Regions from separate parts of the Shewanella sp. KCT genome, predicted to be linked through region 2. Evidence: predicted binding sites of a transcription regulator. Region 2 holds the regulator's gene; the other holds the start of a gene.

Region 1 (9,599 bases), on a different contig from region 2:
CATTCGGCACCTCGGGCCACAGAGGCTGTGCTTTTAATAAGAGTTTCAACGAGAAGCACATCTTGGCCATTGTTCAGGCCGTAGTCGACTATCGACTCGATGCCGGTATTCAAGGGCCTATGATAGTGGGCATAGATACCCACGCGCTGTCTCAGGCGGCTTACGTTACCGCCCTCGAGGTACTGACCGCCAATGGCGTGCAGGTGATTGTCGCTAAGAACGATGAGTATACCCCGACCCCTGTGGTGTCCCATGCCATCATAGCGGCCAACAGAGTGCAGGGGGCTGGGCTTACCTATGGGCTTACCGACGGCCTTATCATCACGCCATCTCACAATCCGCCTCAAGACGGTGGCATCAAATACAATCCTCCCCATGGTGGTCCCGCGGAAGGTGGTATTACGGCCTGGGTCGAGCAGCGTGCCAACGAGTATCTGGCTAAGCAGCTAGAAGGGGTTAAGCGCCTGACCTATTCAGTGGCGGTCACGACCAGTCTTATTCAAGAGCGCGATCTGATGGCAGCTTATGTCGAAGATCTCGAGCAGGTGATCGACATGCAGGCCATTAAGCAGGCTGGCATTCGCATTGGCGTCGATCCCCTCGGCGGCTCAGGAATTCACTATTGGGCCAAGATTGCCGAGCGCTTTGGGCTGGATATTACCCTGGTGAACGATCGCATCGATCCCGCTTTTGGTTTTATGCCGCTGGATAAGGATGGCAAGATCCGCATGGACTGCTCATCGCCCTATGCCATGGCGGGACTGTTAGCCCATCAGGATGCCTTCGATATCTGTGTCGGTAACGATCCCGATTACGACAGGCACGGTATCGTCTGCCCGGGCAGCGGCCTGATGAACCCTAACCATTATCTGGCGGTGGCTATCGAGTATCTCTTGTCCCATCGCCCGCAGTGGTCAGCCGATCTTAAGATAGGCAAGACACTGGTTTCCAGCGCCATGATAGACAAGGTATGCCGTGAGCAGTCGCGCAGTCTCTGTGAGGTACCGGTAGGCTTTAAATGGTTCGTCGACGGCCTGGCCAATGCCAGCTTCGCCTTCGGCGGTGAAGAAAGTGCAGGCGCCGCCTTCTTACGTCGTGATGGTGGCAGTTGGTGTACCGATAAAGATGGTTTCATCCTGGCGCTGCTGGCGGCAGAGATACTGGCGGTAACGGGTAAGACGCCTGCTAAGCTTTATGCCGAGATGGTCGAGCGTCACGGTGAGAGTTTCTACAAGCGCATTGACTCGCCGGTTAACCCTAAACGTAAGGCTAAGTTTAATCAGCTGGTGAGCGAGCCCCTGAATGTCAGCGATCTTGGCTGTGAAGCCATGGCGGGAGATGCCATCCTAGAGGTTCTGACCCATGCACCGGGTAATGGCGCGGCTATCGGCGGCATCAAGGTGGTTACCGAAAAAGCCTGGTTCGCCGCGCGCCCATCGGGCACAGAGGCGTTGTTTAAGCTCTATGGTGAAAGTTTTGTTAGCCAGGCGCATCTCGAGCGGGTGCTCGAGCAGGCCCAGGAGATGATAGAGCGGCTTTTGGCCTAATTGAAGTCGGCCAAACTAGCTCTGGTCTAACTTGCTTTTGACTAAACCTTGGTCGGTTACTCTATAGCAGCTTAATATTTAGACAAAATAAAAAGCCAGTGAATCACTGGCTTTTTTGTGGGCGCAGCTTGCATCGGCTGCATGTAAAACTCGGTGCTAGTAGGTGAGGTGACAGCTAGGCAAGTTGTTCTTTTCCAGATAGTTCTGATGGTACTCCTCCGCCTTATGGAAGGTGAGCACTGGGACTATCTCAGTCACTATGGGTCTAAGCCCCCATTTACCGCTGCGGGCGAGGGCCAACTTTGAAGCTTCGGCCAGTTCCTTCTGCGTCTTGTCGTGGAAGAAGATGGCGCTGCGATACTGGCTGCCGATATCGCCGCCCTGCATATTGAGCATGGTGGGATTATGGTTACTCCAGAACACGGCCAGCAGATCGTCGAAGCTCACCTTGGTCTCGTCAAACTCGACCTGTACCACCTCGGCGTGCCCGGTTGTGCCAGTCTTAACCTCTTTATAGGTGGTTGCCTTGTCATCACCGCCCATATAGCCACAGGTGGCAGAGGTAACGCCGTCTATCTGCTTGAAAAAATACTCTACACCCCAGAAACAGCCTGCGCCAAATGTTGCTAATGCCATGGTTGACCTCTTATCGATTAACGCTTATCTATCTTTGGTTCATCTAGGTAACGAATTATCTAGCGTCTAATTATTTAACGAATGGTCTAGCGCAGTTAATTTTATACGTTTAGATGGCTAGACGGCTTTATTCTGTATTATCTGATTAACGAATGCAACAGGGAAAATATGCGGCGATCGACTGGCCCGCGTGGTCGTCGACTCGCTTAAGTGTTACTATGCTGGCCAACTGATAATAATGCTAATAAATCCAAGGAGTCGCTATCTTTCAGGCCTACAAGGTGGGCGCTGTGGTAGTGATGCAGTAAGGAGTTTGCAGTGCAAGACACCCTGATGTTGTCGAAAGACTTTTTGCAATTGACACTAGACAATCCTGTCGGCCTCGAGGCGTTTGAATTTACCCTGGGGCAACACACCCAGGTGTCGGTATGGGATACCGGCGTCATTCAATTCGAGCCGCTCGTTACGCAGGAAGCTAATCAAGAGGGCGAGCTAGATGGAAAGGAAGATGCGCTTAAGAGCATAGTGCTCTCGTCGGCGGTTCATGGTAACGAGACGGCGCCAATCGAGCTTTGTGATCAGCTTATTACCGCGCTCCTGTCTGAGACGCTGATCGCTCGTCATCGCCTGCTGTTTTTAATTGGTAACCCCCCAGCTATCCTAAACGGTACCCGTTTCGTCGAAGAGAACCTCAATCGTCTCTTCAGCGGCGCCCACGCCAAGGGTGAGAGCAATGCCGAGCGGGCACGTGCTAAGAAGCTGGAGCAGTATGTGGATCGCTTCTTTAACGCGGCGCCGGAAGGCGGCAGTCGTTATCACTACGACCTGCACACGGCAATTCGCGCCTCTAAGCATGAGAAGTTTGCCATCTATCCTTATCCCCATGGCGCACCATACAGTGGCGAGCAGATCATGTTCCTGGCCGCCTGTGGTATCAACACAGTGCTGTTTCACCACGAACCTACGACTACCTTCAGTTACTTCTCGGCCCACGGTTATCAGGCCCATGCCTTTACCATAGAGCTTGGCAAGGTGATGCCTATGGGGCAGAACGATATGACGCGCTTTATCGCGGTGAAAGAGATGTTGACCCGTCTGGTAAGCGGCCGCGATCTCGAGCTCGGTGAGTTTGACCCGAGTCAGGTGAATCTGTATCAGGTTAATCGCTCAATCAACAAGCAGTTTGACGACTTTAGCTTTACCTTCGCCGACGACGTAGAGAATTTTACGGCGTTTCCAAGAGGTTATATATTGGCTAAGGATGGCGGGACTGAGATTAAGGTCGAGGCCGAATCTGAGTCTATCGTGTTTCCCAACGCCAATGTACCGGTTGGCCAGCGCACTGTGCTGTGTTTAGTGCCTGCCAAAGATTATCGCGTGGTTTAGGCTCCAGCTTGTAAAGCTAGCGATACAAGGGTGAGGGTAGCTAGTTGTTAGCCGCGCCCTGTGATAGCTTGCTAGGTAGTTTACGTTAACGTAACTTTAAGGCCGCGTCATAATAGAGAATAGTGAACAACTTAGGCTGTTCGCAGTCAGATAACAAGAATACTCAGCTGATAAGAGAATAGTATGAGCAACGCAACGAGCAATACAGAGACTGTCCATCGCGTCAGTTTTCTCGATAAGGATTCATTATCTATCCCGATCCTGAAGATCCTTCAAGCCGACGGTACCACCTTTGAAAATGCTGTGTTACCCGTGATCGATCAGGATTTGGCTGCCAAAATTTATGATACTTGTGTGTTCACACGAGTACTCGATGAGCGCATGTTAGCCGCTCAGCGTCAGGGACGGATCAGCTTCTACATGACCTGTACCGGTGAAGAAGCCGCCGTGGTCGGCAGTGTCGCCGCCCTGGATCAAGACGATGTTATTTTAGCCCAGTACCGTGAGCACGCGGCGATTCGCTATCGTGGCTTCACCACTGAGCAGTTTATGAACCAGATGTTCAGTAACGAGAAAGATCTGGGTAAGGGCCGTCAGATGCCGATCCACTACGGCTGTGAGGCGCTCAATTACCAGACCATCTCATCGCCGTTGGCCACTCAGATCCCACAAGCGACGGGTGTTGGCTATAGCCTCAAGATGCAGGGCAAACGTAACGTTGCCATCTGCTACTTCGGTGAAGGCGCTGCCTCAGAGGGCGATTTCCACGCTGGTCTAAACATGGCCGCCGTGCTGAACTCTCCTGTTATCTTCTTCTGTCGTAACAATGGTTACGCCATCTCGACTCCGACCAACGAGCAATTTGCCGGTAACGGTATCGCCAGTCGTGGTGTGGGCTATGGCATGCATACCATTCGCGTGGACGGTAACGACATGCTGGCAGTAATGGCCGCGACCCAGCAGGCAAGAGCCTATGCGCTGGAGCACAACAAACCTGTGCTGATCGAAGCCATGACCTATCGTCTTGGCGCTCACTCCTCTTCCGACGACCCATCTGGTTACCGTTCTAAGGATGAAGAGGCCAAGTGGCAGCAGCATGATCCGGTTAAGCGTTTCAAGCTGTGGTTGATCAACAAGGGCTGGCTCGCCGAGAGCGATGATGCGGCTATGTATGAGAAGTACCGCGAAGAGGTGCTGGCCGCAGTGAAGGTTGCCGAGAAGCTACCTGCACCGGGTATCGATGAGATCATCGAAGATGTCCTCGATGAGCCGACGCCTAGACTCAAGCAGCAGCTGACCGAACTTAAGCAGCACATCAAGAAATATCCTGATTCCTATCCACGCAGCGCAGGGAGAGATTAAATCGTGGCAAAGATTAATATGTTACAAGCCATCAACGATGCCTTGACCATTGCGATGGAAACCGACGACAAGGCGGTGATCTTCGGCGAAGACGTTGGCCATTTTGGCGGCGTATTTCGCGCTACTTCGGGCCTACAGGATAAGTTTGGCCGCGATCGTTGTTTCAATACGCCGCTGACAGAGCAGGGTATCGCTGGTTTTGCCAACGGTCTGGCATCTAATGGCATGACGGCGATTGCCGAGATCCAGTTTGCCGACTATATCTTCCCGGCCTTCGATCAGATCGTAAACGAGTCAGCCAAGTTCAGATACCGCAGTGGTAACGAGTTTAATGTGGGCGGTATCACCTACCGTACCCCTTATGGTGGCGGTATCGCCGGTGGTCACTACCACTCACAATCGCCAGAAGCGTACTTCACTCAGACGCCTGGTCTAAAGGTGGTCGTGCCCCGTAATGCCTATCAGGCTAAGGGCCTGCTGCTTGCCTCGATTCGCGACAAGAACCCTGTGGTCTTCTTTGAGCCTAAGCGTCTCTACCGCGCCAGTGTGGGCGAGGTGCCGGATGAAGCCTATGAGATTGAACTAGGCAAGGCGGAAGTGGTTCAGGAAGGTACAGACATTACCGTGCTGGCCTGGGGCGCTCAGATGGAGATCGTCGAAGAGGCGGCTAAGATGGCGGCCAAGAAGGGGATCTCTTGTGAGGTTATCGACCTGCGTACACTTGCGCCTTGGGATGTCGATACCGTTGCTGCCTCGGTGAAGAAGACTGGGCGACTGGTGATCAACCATGAAGCGCCGCTGACAGGTGGTTTTGCCGGCGAAATCGCCGCGACCATCCAGCAGGAGTGTTTCCTCTATCTGGAATCACCAATCAGCCGTGTATGTGGTCTGGATACCCCATATCCGCTGATCCATGAGAAAGAATATATGCCTGATGCGCTCAAGACCTTTGAAGCGATCAAAGCATCGATGAAATACTAGGAGCCCCAGGCATGATTAAAGATTTTATTTTGCCCGATATTGGCGAGGGCGTGGTGGAGTGTGAGCTGGTTGAGTGGTTGGTTGCCGAAGGCGATACCGTCACCGAAGATCAGCCCATTGCTGATGTGATGACAGACAAGGCGCTGGTACAGATCCCGGCGGTTCACGGTGGCGTCATCAAAAAACTTCACTATAAGAAAGGTGATATAGCTATCGTCCACGAGCCGCTGTATTCGGTGGAAATCGATGGTGAGCCAGACGGCGATGCGACCACGGAATCGGCAGCTGAAGAAGCTGTCGTTCAATCTGATTCACAGCCAGTTGCCGGCGGCAAACGCGTCGAAGAGTTCCTGTTACCGGATATCGGTGAAGGGATTGTCGAGTGTGAACTGGTGGAGTGGTTGGTGGCCGAAGGTGACATGGTGGTGGAAGATCAGCCTATCGCCGATGTGATGACTGACAAGGCACTGGTGCAGATCCCGGCCATCAAGAGCGGTAAGGTGGTTAAACTTCATTACCGTAAGGGTCAGCTGGCACAGGTGCACACCCCGCTTTTCTCTATCGAGGTAGAGAGCGAAGAGGGGGCCGTTGCCGCGCCGGTAGCAGATAGCGCCCCAGCTGCGGTTGACCACGAAGAGGTTGAACTTCACGCCCCAGCAGGTAATGGCAAGGCGCTGGCAAGCCCGGCCGTTCGTCGTCTGGCGCGCAGCTATGATATCGATCTCAGCCTGGTACCGGGTTCTGGTAAACATGGCCGAGTCTATAAGGAAGATGTCGAGCGCTTCCGTAGCGGCGAAGCCGTGAAGGCTAAGGCGGCGAAAGCACAGGCCCAAAGCGAGCCAACAGCTGCGCCTATAGCGGTTTCAGCAGGCGATCGCGTCGAGCCTATTCGCGGCGTCAAGGCCGTCATGGCCAAGATGATGACAGAGTCTGTCTCTACCATCCCACACTTCACCTATTGTGAAGAGCTGGATCTGACCGAACTGGTTGCGCTTCGCGAATCGATGAAGGCGCGCTACTCGAGTGACGATCTCAAGTTGACCATGATGCCTTTCTTCATGAAGGCGATGTCGCTGGCGCTGACTCAGTTCCCTGGCATCAACAGCCGTGTGAACGACGATTGCACCGAGCAGACCTTCCTTGCGTCACACAACATAGGCATGGCGGTAGACTCTAAGGTGGGTCTATTGGTGCCGAACGTTAAGGATGTGCAGCAAAAATCTATTCTTGAGGTTGCGGCTGAAATTACCCGCCTGACCAAGGATGCCCGCAGCGGTCGTGTCAGCCCGGCGGACCTTAAGGGCGGCAGCATCTCCATCTCGAATATCGGTGCCTTGGGGGGGACTGTGGCAACGCCTATCATCAACAAGCCTGAGGTGGCCATCGTCGCCCTGGGTAAGTTGCAGACCCTGCCGCGCTTTAACGATAAGGGCGAGGTCGAGGCGCGTAAGATCATGCAGATCAGCTGGTCTGGCGATCACCGGGTGATAGACGGCGGCACCATAGCCCGCTTCTGCAACCTGTGGAAGCAGTATCTCGAGTCACCACAGGAGATGTTACTGGCGATGCACTAATCGCACGTAGCAGTTCACTAATAAGAGCGCCATTTGGCGCTCTTTTTTTTCTCCAGAGTTAATCTTTGGCGTCAGATTAAGTATAATGCCGCTAATTAGTCCCACTCTTTGGTTTGAGCATGAGTCAAGTAGCACCAAGCATCGAAAATATTCAGTATCCGTTTCCAGCAAAGCCCATTCCCCTAAGCGATAGCGAGAAGCAGGCCTATAAGGCGCGCATCAAGCAGCTGTTGAAGGAGAAAGAGGCTGTCTTGGTGGCCCACTACTATACCGATCCTGAGATCCAGGCGCTGGCGGAAGAGACCGGCGGTTGTGTATCAGACTCTTTAGAGATGGCCCGCTTCGGCCGTGACCATCCAGCCAAGACGCTGATTGTGGCTGGGGTTAAGTTTATGGGCGAGACCTCTAAGATCTTAAGCCCGGAAAAGACTGTGCTTATGCCGACTTTGGATGCCACCTGCTCACTGGACGTAGGCTGTCCTATCGACACCTTTAGCGCCTTCTGTGATGCCCATCCAGACCATACCGTCGTGGTATATGCCAACACCTCGGCCGCCGTTAAGGCGCGCGCCGACTGGGTGGTGACCTCGAGTATCGCCCTTGAGATCGTCGAGCATCTCGACAGCCAGGGTAAGAAGATCATCTGGGGACCGGACCGTCACCTGGGAAGCTATATCGCCAAGCAGACTGGCGCCGACATGCTAATGTGGCAGGGCGAGTGTATCGTTCACGACGAGTTTAAGGCCAAGGCACTGCGTCAGTTAAAAGAGCAATATCCCAATGCGGCCGTGTTGGTGCATCCCGAATCACCGGCGAGTGTGGTGGAGATGGCCGATGCCGTTGGCTCCACCAGTCAGCTGATCAAGGCGGCGCAGACCCTGGAGAACGACACCTTTATCGTGGCGACCGACAAGGGCATCTTCTATAAGATGCAACAGGCGGCGCCAAATAAGACCCTGATCGAAGCGCCTACCGGCGGTAATGGCGCGACCTGTCGTAGTTGTGCCCACTGTCCTTGGATGGCGATGAACGGCCTTAAGGCGATCGAGGCGGCGCTACTTAACGACGGCTCGGAGCAACACGAGATCTTCGTTAATGAGTCGCTCAGAGAGCGTGCACTACTGCCGCTCGATCGTATGCTGGATTTTGCCAAGACGTTGAACATGCAGGTTAAAGGTAACGCCTAGGCGTTAAACAAGTTTGGCAAACACTTTTGCTAACGTTAAAAGCGCCTCTAGGGCGCTTTTTTGTTGCCAGTCGATAGACAGTGCCCCAGCTATACTAGACTTTATGGGCATTGTGAGGGGGCTTAAGGCATGTTAAAAAGTGAATAGTGTCATTTTATTGGTGCCTTTAGTACATGTTTTTAGGCGAGTTTTACTTTAACGTCAGATTTTTATGCTAGTGTTAATACGGTAATTGACAAGGCTTTAACTGGGCTTGTCTATGAAGTGACGCAACGCCACTCTATCAACCCGCGATGGTTAGGGATAACGCAAGATGAATATGCAATGGATCAGTGATCTCAATATAAAAAATAAGCTTTTGCTGGTGATAGTGCCGCCCATTCTGGGGGCCACTTTCTTCGGTTTGTTTGTGGTCTATGGCCAATATCAGTTGCATCAGGGACTGAGTCAGGTAGAGACGCTTTCCGAGCTGGCTGTGGTGAACAGTGATTTTGTGCATGAGCTGCAAAAAGAGCGAGGCATGAGCGCCGGTTTTCTCGGCTCCAAAGGCAAGAGCTTTGGCGATAAGCTACCAACGCAGCGTCAGTTGAGTGACGAGCAGCTTAATAACTTCAAGGCCTTTACGGCCAGCCATGAGCTGCCCAAGGCGTTTGCCCAGCAGATGAGCCAGGTCAATCAGATGATTAACCAGCTCGGCGATATCCGTAGCAGGGTAGACAGCTTAAGCATCTCTGTGCCGGAAGAGGTTGCTTTTTATACTAAGCTCAATGGCCTGCTGTTGGCGATAGTGGATCAGACCAGTCAGCAGGGGGCTAGTCGTCAGATCGCGGTGGAGTCAGCCAGTTTTGCCGCCTATCTACAGATGAAAGAGCGCGCCGGTATCGAGCGCGCCGTGTTGAGTTCCACTTTTGGTAACAGCGCCTTTA
Region 2 (9,599 bases):
CCTGAGGCGTCGCGATCAAAGCATTGACCTGATCCATCGCCTCCTTGGCACTGACGTATTTGGCCCTAAGGCTGCCGATGGCGCTTAAGGGGGCGACGGCGCGACCGGCCAGGATGGAGCAGGCCGCCAAGCCACCCGTGGTGAGGTTACCGTTGAGCACCTCGAAGCAGCCTATCATTACTAAGCACAGGGTGGTGGCCTGGGCGGTGCCCTGTATCAGCTCCTGGAGTTTCGCCGACAGCCAGTCGACCTCTTCCTGCTGGGCGAGGCGCTGATGATTGATCTTCTTATAGGCGTAGGTCATGCGGGACTCGAGCGCCATCGCCTTGGTAGTGGTGAGGCCGGAGAGCACCAGCATCAAGAGGCGGGTACGTTCATCCTGGCTCAGGCTCAGTTCCTTGGTGGCGAGAGAGAGCTTCTGCCCCAGTTGCCACACCCTCACGCCGGCAATTAGCCAGACGATCAGGGGGATAAACACCAGAGGCCCGCCTATGTAGGCCACCAAGGCGAGGAAGATTAGAACGAAGGGGAAATCCATCAGCGCCACGGCTGCCTGGCCGGAGTAGATGTCGCGCATCGCCGCTATGCTGTGGATGCCGTGGGAGATCTTGCCAGCGCCGAGATTCTCTATGTGATGATAATCGGCATTGAGCAGACGTTTCACCACCCGGGTGATGGTATGCAGCTCATAGTTGGCCGCCGAGGCGCCGAGCAGCCAGCTGCGGGCGTATCTGAGGAGCAGCTCCAGCAGGATGGCGATGGCAACTCCAATCACGAGTACCGTTGCCGTTCCGTGTGCCTCGTTGGGCAAGATACGATCGTAGATCTGTAACATGGTGAAAGGCAGGGCGAGTGAAAGCAGATTGATAAACACAGAGGTGAGGAGCAGTTCGTTGAACGACTGATTCTGTGCGAGCAAACGAAAGGTTTTAACCATCTATGCCGTCCCTTGGAATAATTGGTGATTAAACAAGAGTGTAGTTCAATGTTGCTAGGACTAAAGCTAGCAGCTAAGACAAGGGTTAGATATTAGACAAATTTCTATACTTTTGATTTAGCTGCAAAGCTTGCTTCGTCATCCTTTCGAGCGGATTGGTAGACTAAATGGGTGAGTTCGATGGACAAAAAAAGAGGCCTGGTAGACCAGACCTCTTTGCTGCAGGGAGATGACGAAAGGGGATTACAAATTACTTGGCGTGTTTAGCACCTTTCTTGTTCTTCATTGGGTCGCCTTCGTAACCTAAGGCTTGCCAATCTAAACGTGTGCCCTTGTTGTGGCAGTCGTTACACTTGAGCGCCTGGTCTTTTGGCGAAACCATGTGGTTGATGCGCCACCACATCTCTGTTTCGGCAAAGCCATGCTCACCACTGTATTTGATGCCTTGCTGGGCCAGTGCCTGGTTAGCCTCCATGCCAAGCTTGGCGGCCTTATCCCAGTCGAACTCTTTCCAGTACCCACCCTTGCCATAGACCTTGGCGGTAACGAAGATGTTCTGCTTCTTGTCGTAGATCTGCTTGCCGCGATGCACCTTGAATGGGTAGATCTTGGCTGTCTTGTCTGTGATATCACCCAGTGGCGAAGTCAGCTTAGTGACCTTGGATGGATCCATCTTGTCACCCACCATGTAGGCATCGGCCTTGCCGTTGTACCAGGCGTATTCAGGCTTGACCATCTTGCCCCAGACGAAGCTGCCTTTCTTCTTCATGAAGGTGTGCTTGCCATACTCGTCCACGGTTTCCTCTTGATCGCTACCAGCGGTAGACCAGTCCCAGCTCATCTTGGTGGGTTCGTTACGGGCGAAGAAAGGAATGTGACAGGTCTGACAGGCGACACTGGCCGTATGGGTGTTGAGGCGCTTGTTGGCGTGTGGCGCGCTATCGTGGCAGTTTTCACAGCCGATATCGTTCTCACCGCCTGGCGATACGCCCATGGCATTACCTGTGATCTGGTGTTGCTGTGTGGTGTGACAGGTTTGGCACTGGAAGTCATTGCCATCGCTGTCCATGTGCACGTCGGTAGCCTTGTCGGGATAGGCCATGGAGGAGTCGAGATCCCCATGCTTCACCGCGTCGCCGCCGCCACCGTAGAAGTGGCAAGAACCACAGTTGTCACGTACCGGCATGCCGACATTTTGCGCCACACGTTCCAGGTTGACCTTAGCCAGGGCCTCACCGGCTCCGGCAGGGTCTTTAACATAGGTACCTGTGGTGTCGTGACACACCAGGCAGTCGACCTTGGTCATGTCGCTAAAGTCGAAGTTGTTGTCTTTCCAGCCGTAGCCCGCGTGACAGCTGGTACATCTAGGCTCGTTACCGGCGATAGAAGTACAGAAGTTGTTGATGGCGTTCTTCTTACCCCGTTTTACCGTGCGTCCTGGCAGCTTCTGCTCAAGTTCCCAGGTCCAGTGAGACGACTTCATAAAGTCTTTGGCGTGATCTTCATGGCATTCGATGCACTGCTCGGTCACCTGAGAGCCCTGGGTAAAGGGTCCCTGAATGGCTTCCTTATGCGGGTTTTCGGCGATGGCATTGAGGCTGGCCAAGCCGAAGATCCCTGCAGCAAACATCGCCGTGAGAGAATGTGTGTGTTTCATTGTCTGTTCCCTACCCCCGGCCTAGGCCGGGGGAGATAGCTTAGTTAGAAGTTGACGACGAGTGAGGCATTGATGTCATAGGCGGTATCGACTACTGGCAACATAGAGAAGGCAGAGCCAGCGATCACATCATCCACTTTTTGTGGGGCGCCCACCGGAGTGCCACTGCCGGTATATTCGTAGTCGTAGTAGAGACCAGCCAGTTTGATAAACATTCTTGGGTTGATATCAAACATATAGTAGGCCTCGGCCACATGACCACGGGTAGCCAGCTTGCTGCCGATCGGATCGTCTTGTGCCTGAGTAAATGGGGTCCAGTACTTGGAGCCATAGTTATACTCGAGGCCGAACTTGCCGTAAGGCGCTGGGATCTGAATACCCACATAGATACCGTAACCATCTTTGGTGTCGTTCTCATCGGCGGCGCTTGGCATCATGATGATCTCGCTGCCGTCGGCATTGAGCTGTGCTTCGAATACCGCATCGCTGAGCATGCCACCAAACATACCGGCATTACCGTTGCCTTCGGCGCGGGTCCAACCGAAAGAGGCGAAGGCCTTGAAGTCTTCATCGCTCTCGTAGGCGTAACCTATGCCACCCAGGTACATGTCGCCGATCACGCCGCTAGGCTGTACTCGGGTCTGGAAGTTGAAGTTGCTGAACTTCTGCATGTCCTGATACATGGTGGGGGCAAAGATTCCCGCTAGCTGTGTTGGGAAGGCCATGGTGCCCTTGAAGCCATCGTTGATATCTTTGGCGCCAAAAAGAGTGAACTGCAGGAAGTGGTTACCGTCGTTGATGGCATCTATGTTAAAGCCGCCCAGGTGGGTGTCTTTGGTGACGATATCGCCAAACATCTCACCATTGCCCCACTGTGACTCGAAGCCCTGGCCATAACAGAAACGAACTACCTGACCTTCGATGCCGGTGATCTCACCCAGCTTGTAACCCAGAGTTAGACCATCGAAGTTGAAGTTAACCAGGTGACCCGATGGCGTACCGCCGCGTTTCTCGTTTTCACGATATTGGGTTGGTGGGCCATAGGTAGATGGACGACGACCGATAGAGAGGTAGGTGTTGCTGCCACCTATGTTCTTCCAGTCGAAGTAGGCGCGTTCGACCCTGAGCCAGTCGCCGCTAGTGTTACCACTGTTGGTGCCATCCATGGTGAAGGAGCGCCATGAGTCGAACACCTGCACGCCGGTAGAGTCACCCCAGTTTTTATACATGCTGAGACGGCCGGCGAAGCTGACGTTATCCCACACCTTGGCCTTAAGGTTGAGTCTGAGACGCGTGGTGTAGAAGATGTCGTTGTTGATATCTTGGGTGGTCTTGGGGGCCAGCACGTAAGGCATCACACCTTGTAGCATGCCGCTCTGGAAGGCGGCGGCAAGATCCGGGTTGGCCGCCATCATCTGTCCCAGCGGGGAGTTGGGATCGTTAGGCATACCAAAGGCACCAGACATGGCTTTAGCCCCAAAATCGTTGAAGTCCACCTTGATTGCAGGGTTCCAGGTGACATTTTGGTAATGCAATGAATGGGCCTTGGTACGGAAATCGCCAGTGATCTCTAATCGGTCGAGAGCGGTGTGGCGCTCGTTCTTATCGACGCGGCTGTTGATAATGTCAATCTCTTCGGTGAGATCGGCAAGTTGTTGTTTAAGTTCGGCTATTTTTTGCGCATCGCTATCGGCGGCATAGACTGAGCCTGACATAGCCAGAGCGTTAGCGATCAATATAGACAGTAGAGTACGCATGTGAATCTCTCCTTAGGCGCTCATCGGGAGCGGTGAATGAGCGCTTCGATTACAAAAGCTGTGGTTAACCGCAAGTCTGTGGCTGATCTGAGTCGGCCGCGTGGTCGTATAAGAATTGCTGGATATCCAGGCGTTCTTTGTCGGAGAGCTTTTTAAATACGTCTGGTTGGGCGCTGTGCATGTCGCGCTTGAAGAAGCGATCCCACTGGCTCATGGTCTTGCTCATGGGGGTGAGTTCACCGGCGGCATCGCCCTTGCTGTGGCAGGCTTTGCACTCTTTTTTATAAAGGTGTTTCCCTTTCTTAGGGTTACCACCGTCGACGGCGTAGACTTGTCCGCCTACGGTGAGGGCGAGGAGTAAGCATGTAGTTATTTTGGCAACGTTTTTCATCATCATTTTCCTTAATCGCTACTCTGAGCGATTTATTAACCTGAAACAAAATGCTTGTTTCTTGTTGGAAAATTTACCAAAAGGGGGTAGTTGTAAATTTGATGTTGATCACCTTCATGAAAAAAATCTAATTGATAAAAATTTCATGAATAAAAATCTAATGGACATTGTGTAATGCAATGAAATTTAATGTTTTTTGTTTTTTGGTTTTTGCTTTATTGTGATCTTGCTCTCGAATAAAAAGTACCCGGTTAGATCACACTTTGTTATTTTAGCTCTCTCTAAATAGGTATTTTTGCTTGTTTTCGTATTGCAAATGGGCCTGTTTTGACGGGCTGGGCGGTTAACCGAATCGGCAGGTTTCAATCTGGGTGAGACGGAGTGGCAAAATAATTTAAAAAAAAAAGTATCTGATCGACCTGTTTCGAGAGCACTTTTTAGCCGTCTTAGTCTATCTTTAAAGACGACTCGGGTAGATTCCCGAGCGAAAACAAAAATAATGAACGGGGTGAATGAGATGAAATACCTTAGCTTGGTCATCGCAGTGTTATTGTCTGCTAGTGCCTCACTGGCATCTGCCGCCTCTCTCTACAACGAGGCCCGTAGTGATGCCATGGGCGGAACCGGGGTCGCGGCCTCTAACCGCGAAGGTGCCGCCTTTATCAATCCCGCTCTGTTAGCCATTCATGCCCCCAAATATTCCGGCGGCGCCGTGATGTTGCCCGTGCTGGGTGCCGAGGCCGCCAACATCGATAATCTGACCGACAAGTTTGACGCCCTACAGGCCTCCTATGACGGTCTGGAGGCGGCTATCAATGCCAGCGACGTCACTGGGATCACCAATTACCGCGACATGTTGGTCGCCGATCTTAAGTCCCTCGATGGTGAGAATGCCTATGGCAGCGTGGGGCTAGGTTTTTCAGTGGTTCTGCCCACCAAGCGCATGCCTATGTCGATCTTTTACAAGACCTATATCGATGCGGTCAGCGTGGCGGTGATCGAGGACAGCGACATAGATGCCCTGACCAATCTCGACCCTAACAATCCGCCTGCGGTTACCGATCTGGATTCGCAGGGGGCCGTGGTTGCCGGTGCCATCTCAGATCTTGGGGTGGCCCTCAGCTTCCCGCTGTCGATCGTCAATATGCCGGTCGCCGTCGGTATCTCGCCTAAGCTGCAGCGTATCGACACCTATAACTATGTGGTCAGTGCCAACAACTTCGACGCCGATGATTTCGACGACAACAAGTACCGCAACGACGATACCGTGGCAAACCTGGATATCGGCGTGGCGATTCAGCCACTCGATCGTATGACCATAGGCCTGTCGGGACGTAACCTGGTGAGCCAGAAACTGGACACCGTCGAGGCGATGGGGCGCAAGTTTACCTACCGTGTCGAGGCCCTCTATACCTTAGGTGTGGCCTATGATTGGGATAACTTCAGCCTGACCACGGATGTGGATCTTAATGGTCATAAGCGATTCGATGAGATAGGCGAGACCCAGTATTGGCGTCTGGGCGGTGAGATGAGGGCGACCGATTGGCTGGCCCTGCGTGTCGGCTATCGCCACGACATGAAAGATACCAGTAGCAACCTCTATACCCTGGGCACAGGCTTTACCATAGGCCGCTCCTTTAATCTGGATCTCACCGGCCTGGTGGGCACAGATGACGCCGTGGGCGGGGTGATTCAGACTTCCTATCATTTCTAGGGATAGGTTTTTTAGAAACAAGAAGGCCGGCTATGATGCCGGCCTTCTCTTTATCCTAGAGGAGTTACAGCAGGGTGCTTAAGGACTTAGCGGCCAGCAGGATGGCGCTCAGGCTACAGAGTACCAGCGTCATGATACGGGTCTTGTTCTTGTCTATGCGCCCCACCAGGCGATTGGCGATCAGGTAACCCAGCAGCACAGAGGGGAGCAGCAGCGCCGAGCAGTAGAAGTGATGCAGGGTCAGCAGACCCGTGAGCCCCAGAATCACTATGGCGATAGTGGAGCTGAAGATGAAGAAGGCCGACAGGGCCGCGCGAAACTGCTTGGCATCCTTACCCGAGAGCAGTATGGCCAGCGGCGGTCCGCCGATGGCGGCGATGTTGCCGAAGATCCCCGAGATCACCCCGGCGATAAACAGGCTGCGGCGGTTAACCACCAGGTTGAGTCGCATCAGGCTCAGCAGTACGGCGATGGCCACGATAATGGCGATAGTCATGCCGAGCACGTCCTGGGGAGCGACCATGAGCAGGCCGGCGCCGATCAGTCCGCCGGGGATGCGTCCCAGCAAGGCATATTGCAGGCCGTTGAATTCCAGGGCGCCACGCTCACGGATCAGTGTCAGCAGGGCGATAGAGAAGCCCATCAGGATCACCGGCGCAGGCACCAGTGACGGCTCGATAAGATAGAGCAGCGGTGCGGCGACGACCGCCATGCCGAAACCGATTAGGCTCTGGGTGAGGGCGCCGACGAAGACGATAAGCGAGGCTAGCGCCAGAATATGGGGATCGAGCGGAAGTGCAGGCACTGCAATGTTCCAGACTAAGGTTGAAAACTAAAAGAGGGACCGCCTAGCGATCCCTCTATCGATTCGTGTGTGAGTGGATCACTCCATCTCTTCCCACTCTATGCCCATCTCGGTCATCAGACGTTTGACTTCGGCCGGGATGCTATCTGGCTTGTCTTTAGACAGGTCATCGTCTTGGGGGAGTGGCTGACCGGTGTAGGCGTGCAGGAAGGCCTCGCACAGCAGCTCGCTGTTAGTGGCGTGACGCAAGTTGTTGACCTGGCGCCGGGTGCGCTCGTCGGTTAACACCTTAAGCACCTTAAGAGGAATAGAGACAGTGATCTTCTTTACCTGCTCATTCTTCTTACCATGTTCAGCATAGGGGCTGATATAATCGCCATTCCACTCAGTCATTGACTCACCTGTAAATTCTAAAATTCGGTGCAGATTTTAAACCCTTACAAATTACAGTCAAATTATTGCCTCGAATTTTTGGCAAATGCAAATAGATTTCTAAATGTTTGGACGTCTAAACGTCCAAAAGTTGTTGACGCTCACTACCGGCTTAGGTACATTTAGACGTCCAGACATCTCTTTTGTCCGAGGTGCCTGCCCAGATCCATATTGAGGAGTTGAAGATGACAGCGCGTAAACTAGCCACCGCCGCCGTACGACGAGGCATAGAGTCAGACACTCAGCACGGTGCCGTGGTGCCGCCTATCTATCTGTCGACAAACTACTCGTTTGAAGGGCATCAACAGCCGCGGGCATTCGATTACAGCCGTTCCGGCAACCCGACCCGCTCCATTCTCGGCGATGCGATTGCCGAACTGGAACAAGGGGCGACCGGCGTGGTGACCTGTACCGGCATGGCCGCCATCACACTGGTGACCAGCCTGCTAGGCCCAGAAGATCTGCTGGTGGTGCCTCACGATTGCTATGGCGGCAGCTATCGCCTATTCACCAACCTGGCCAAGAAGGGCGCCTTTAAGCTCTTGGTGGTGGATCAAACCGATGATGCCGCGCTTGAGCAGGCGCTGAGCCAGTCACCCAAGATGGTGTGGCTGGAGACTCCCTCTAACCCGTTGCTGCGAGTCGTCGATATCGAGGCCATCGCCCAGGCGAGCCACAAGGTGGGCGCTCAGGTGGTGGTGGACAACACCTTCCTTTCTCCTGTGTTACAACAGCCACTGCAGCTGGGCGCCGATATCGTGGTGCACTCGACCACCAAATATATCAATGGTCACAGTGATGTGGTGGGCGGCGCCGTGGTGGCCAAAGACCCTGAGGTGGGCGAGCTGCTGCACTGGTGGTCAAATACCCTAGGTTTGACCGGGTCGGCCTTCGACAGCTACCTGACCCTGAGGGGGCTGAGAACCCTGGCGGTGCGCATTCGTGAACACCAAGCCAACGCTCAGAAGGTATTGGCACTGCTTTGTGACCACAAGGCGGTGGAAAAAGTGTATTATCCGGGGCTTGCCGAGCATCCAGGCCATGAAATTGCGGCCAGACAGCAGAAGGGCTTCGGCGCTATGCTGAGTTTTGAGCTAAAAGGTGGCGAATCGGCACTCGTTGCCTTTTTAGATGCGTTACAATACTTCTCGGTAGCCGAGAGTCTGGGAGGCGTAGAGAGTCTGGTGGCGGTTCCCGCGACCATGACCCACAGAGCCATGGACCCAGAGGCGCGCCGTGAGGCGGGCGTGAAAGATACCCTGATCCGTTTGTCAGTGGGCATAGAAGATGGCGAGGATCTGGTGGCCGATATTCTTGCGGGTTTAGAAGCGGCTATCGCGGTAAGTAGTTAAAGGGTTTGAGGAGCAGATAATGACACGATGTCATTTGCATAAGTTTGGTGGTTCTAGTTTAGCGGATGCAGATTGTTACCGCCGCGTCGCCCACATTTTACTGACCCATGGCCACAGCGATGATCTTATCGTGGTGTCGGCCGCGGGCAAGAGTACCAATTTCCTATATCGCCTGCTGGAGCTGTGCGACACAGATCAGCTGTGGCAGGAAGAGTTACAGGTGCTGGTGAGTTACCAGCAGAACCTGATCGAGCAGCTGCTCTCCAACGAGCAGGCCCGTAGCCTGAGAGAGCGACTGGCCACCGACAAGTCGCAGCTGACCAGCCTGTTGTCGCTCGATGAGCTAAACGATTATCAACGCAACCAGGTAGTAAGTTTCGGCGAGCGCTGGTCTTCTCGTCTGCTGGCGGCTCTGCTGCGCGAGTCTGGCGTGGCGGCGACCGATGTCGATGCCCGCACCCTACTGGTCGCCGATGAAGGCGCCGTGCCGCAGATCCGCCTTGGCGAGTCACGCCAGAAGGTGCAGGCGCTGCTCGAGGCTCATCCCCAGGAGC

What was found. The regulator MetJ, encoded in region 2, represses methionine synthesis genes. The targets are predictions, from matches to a motif close to TAGACGTCTAGACGTCTA.
Region 1: a site for MetJ is predicted at 2,286-2,303, ahead of msrA (peptide-methionine (S)-S-oxide reductase MsrA). Genes of this name have one in related genera too.

The regions. Positions count from the first base shown of each region.
Region 1 covers NZ_LVDJ01000001.1:530,657-540,255, forward strand. Annotated here, with positions in the region: gene pgm (phosphoglucomutase (alpha-D-glucose-1,6-bisphosphate-dependent)) at 1-1,547, shown strand, start outside; gene msrA (peptide-methionine (S)-S-oxide reductase MsrA) at 1,704-2,183, opposite strand; gene astE (succinylglutamate desuccinylase) at 2,517-3,569, shown strand; gene AYI87_RS02365 (thiamine pyrophosphate-dependent dehydrogenase E1 component subunit alpha) at 3,753-4,931, shown strand; gene AYI87_RS02370 (alpha-ketoacid dehydrogenase subunit beta) at 4,935-5,912, shown strand; gene AYI87_RS02375 (dihydrolipoyllysine-residue acetyltransferase) at 5,924-7,486, shown strand; gene nadA (quinolinate synthase NadA) at 7,606-8,673, shown strand; gene AYI87_RS02385 (methyl-accepting chemotaxis protein) at 8,987-9,599, shown strand, end outside.
Region 2 covers NZ_LVDJ01000002.1:263,280-272,878, reverse strand. Annotated here, with positions in the region: gene AYI87_RS04055 (ABC transporter transmembrane domain-containing protein) at 1-937, opposite strand, end outside; gene AYI87_RS04050 (tetrathionate reductase family octaheme c-type cytochrome) at 1,188-2,594, opposite strand; gene AYI87_RS04045 (DUF3373 domain-containing protein) at 2,639-4,351, opposite strand; gene AYI87_RS04040 (c-type cytochrome) at 4,416-4,745, opposite strand; gene AYI87_RS04035 (conjugal transfer protein TraF) at 5,260-6,456, shown strand; gene AYI87_RS04030 (sulfite exporter TauE/SafE family protein) at 6,521-7,261, opposite strand; gene metJ (met regulon transcriptional regulator MetJ) at 7,340-7,654, opposite strand; gene metB (cystathionine gamma-synthase) at 7,879-9,045, shown strand; gene AYI87_RS04015 (bifunctional aspartate kinase/homoserine dehydrogenase II) at 9,065-9,599, shown strand, end outside.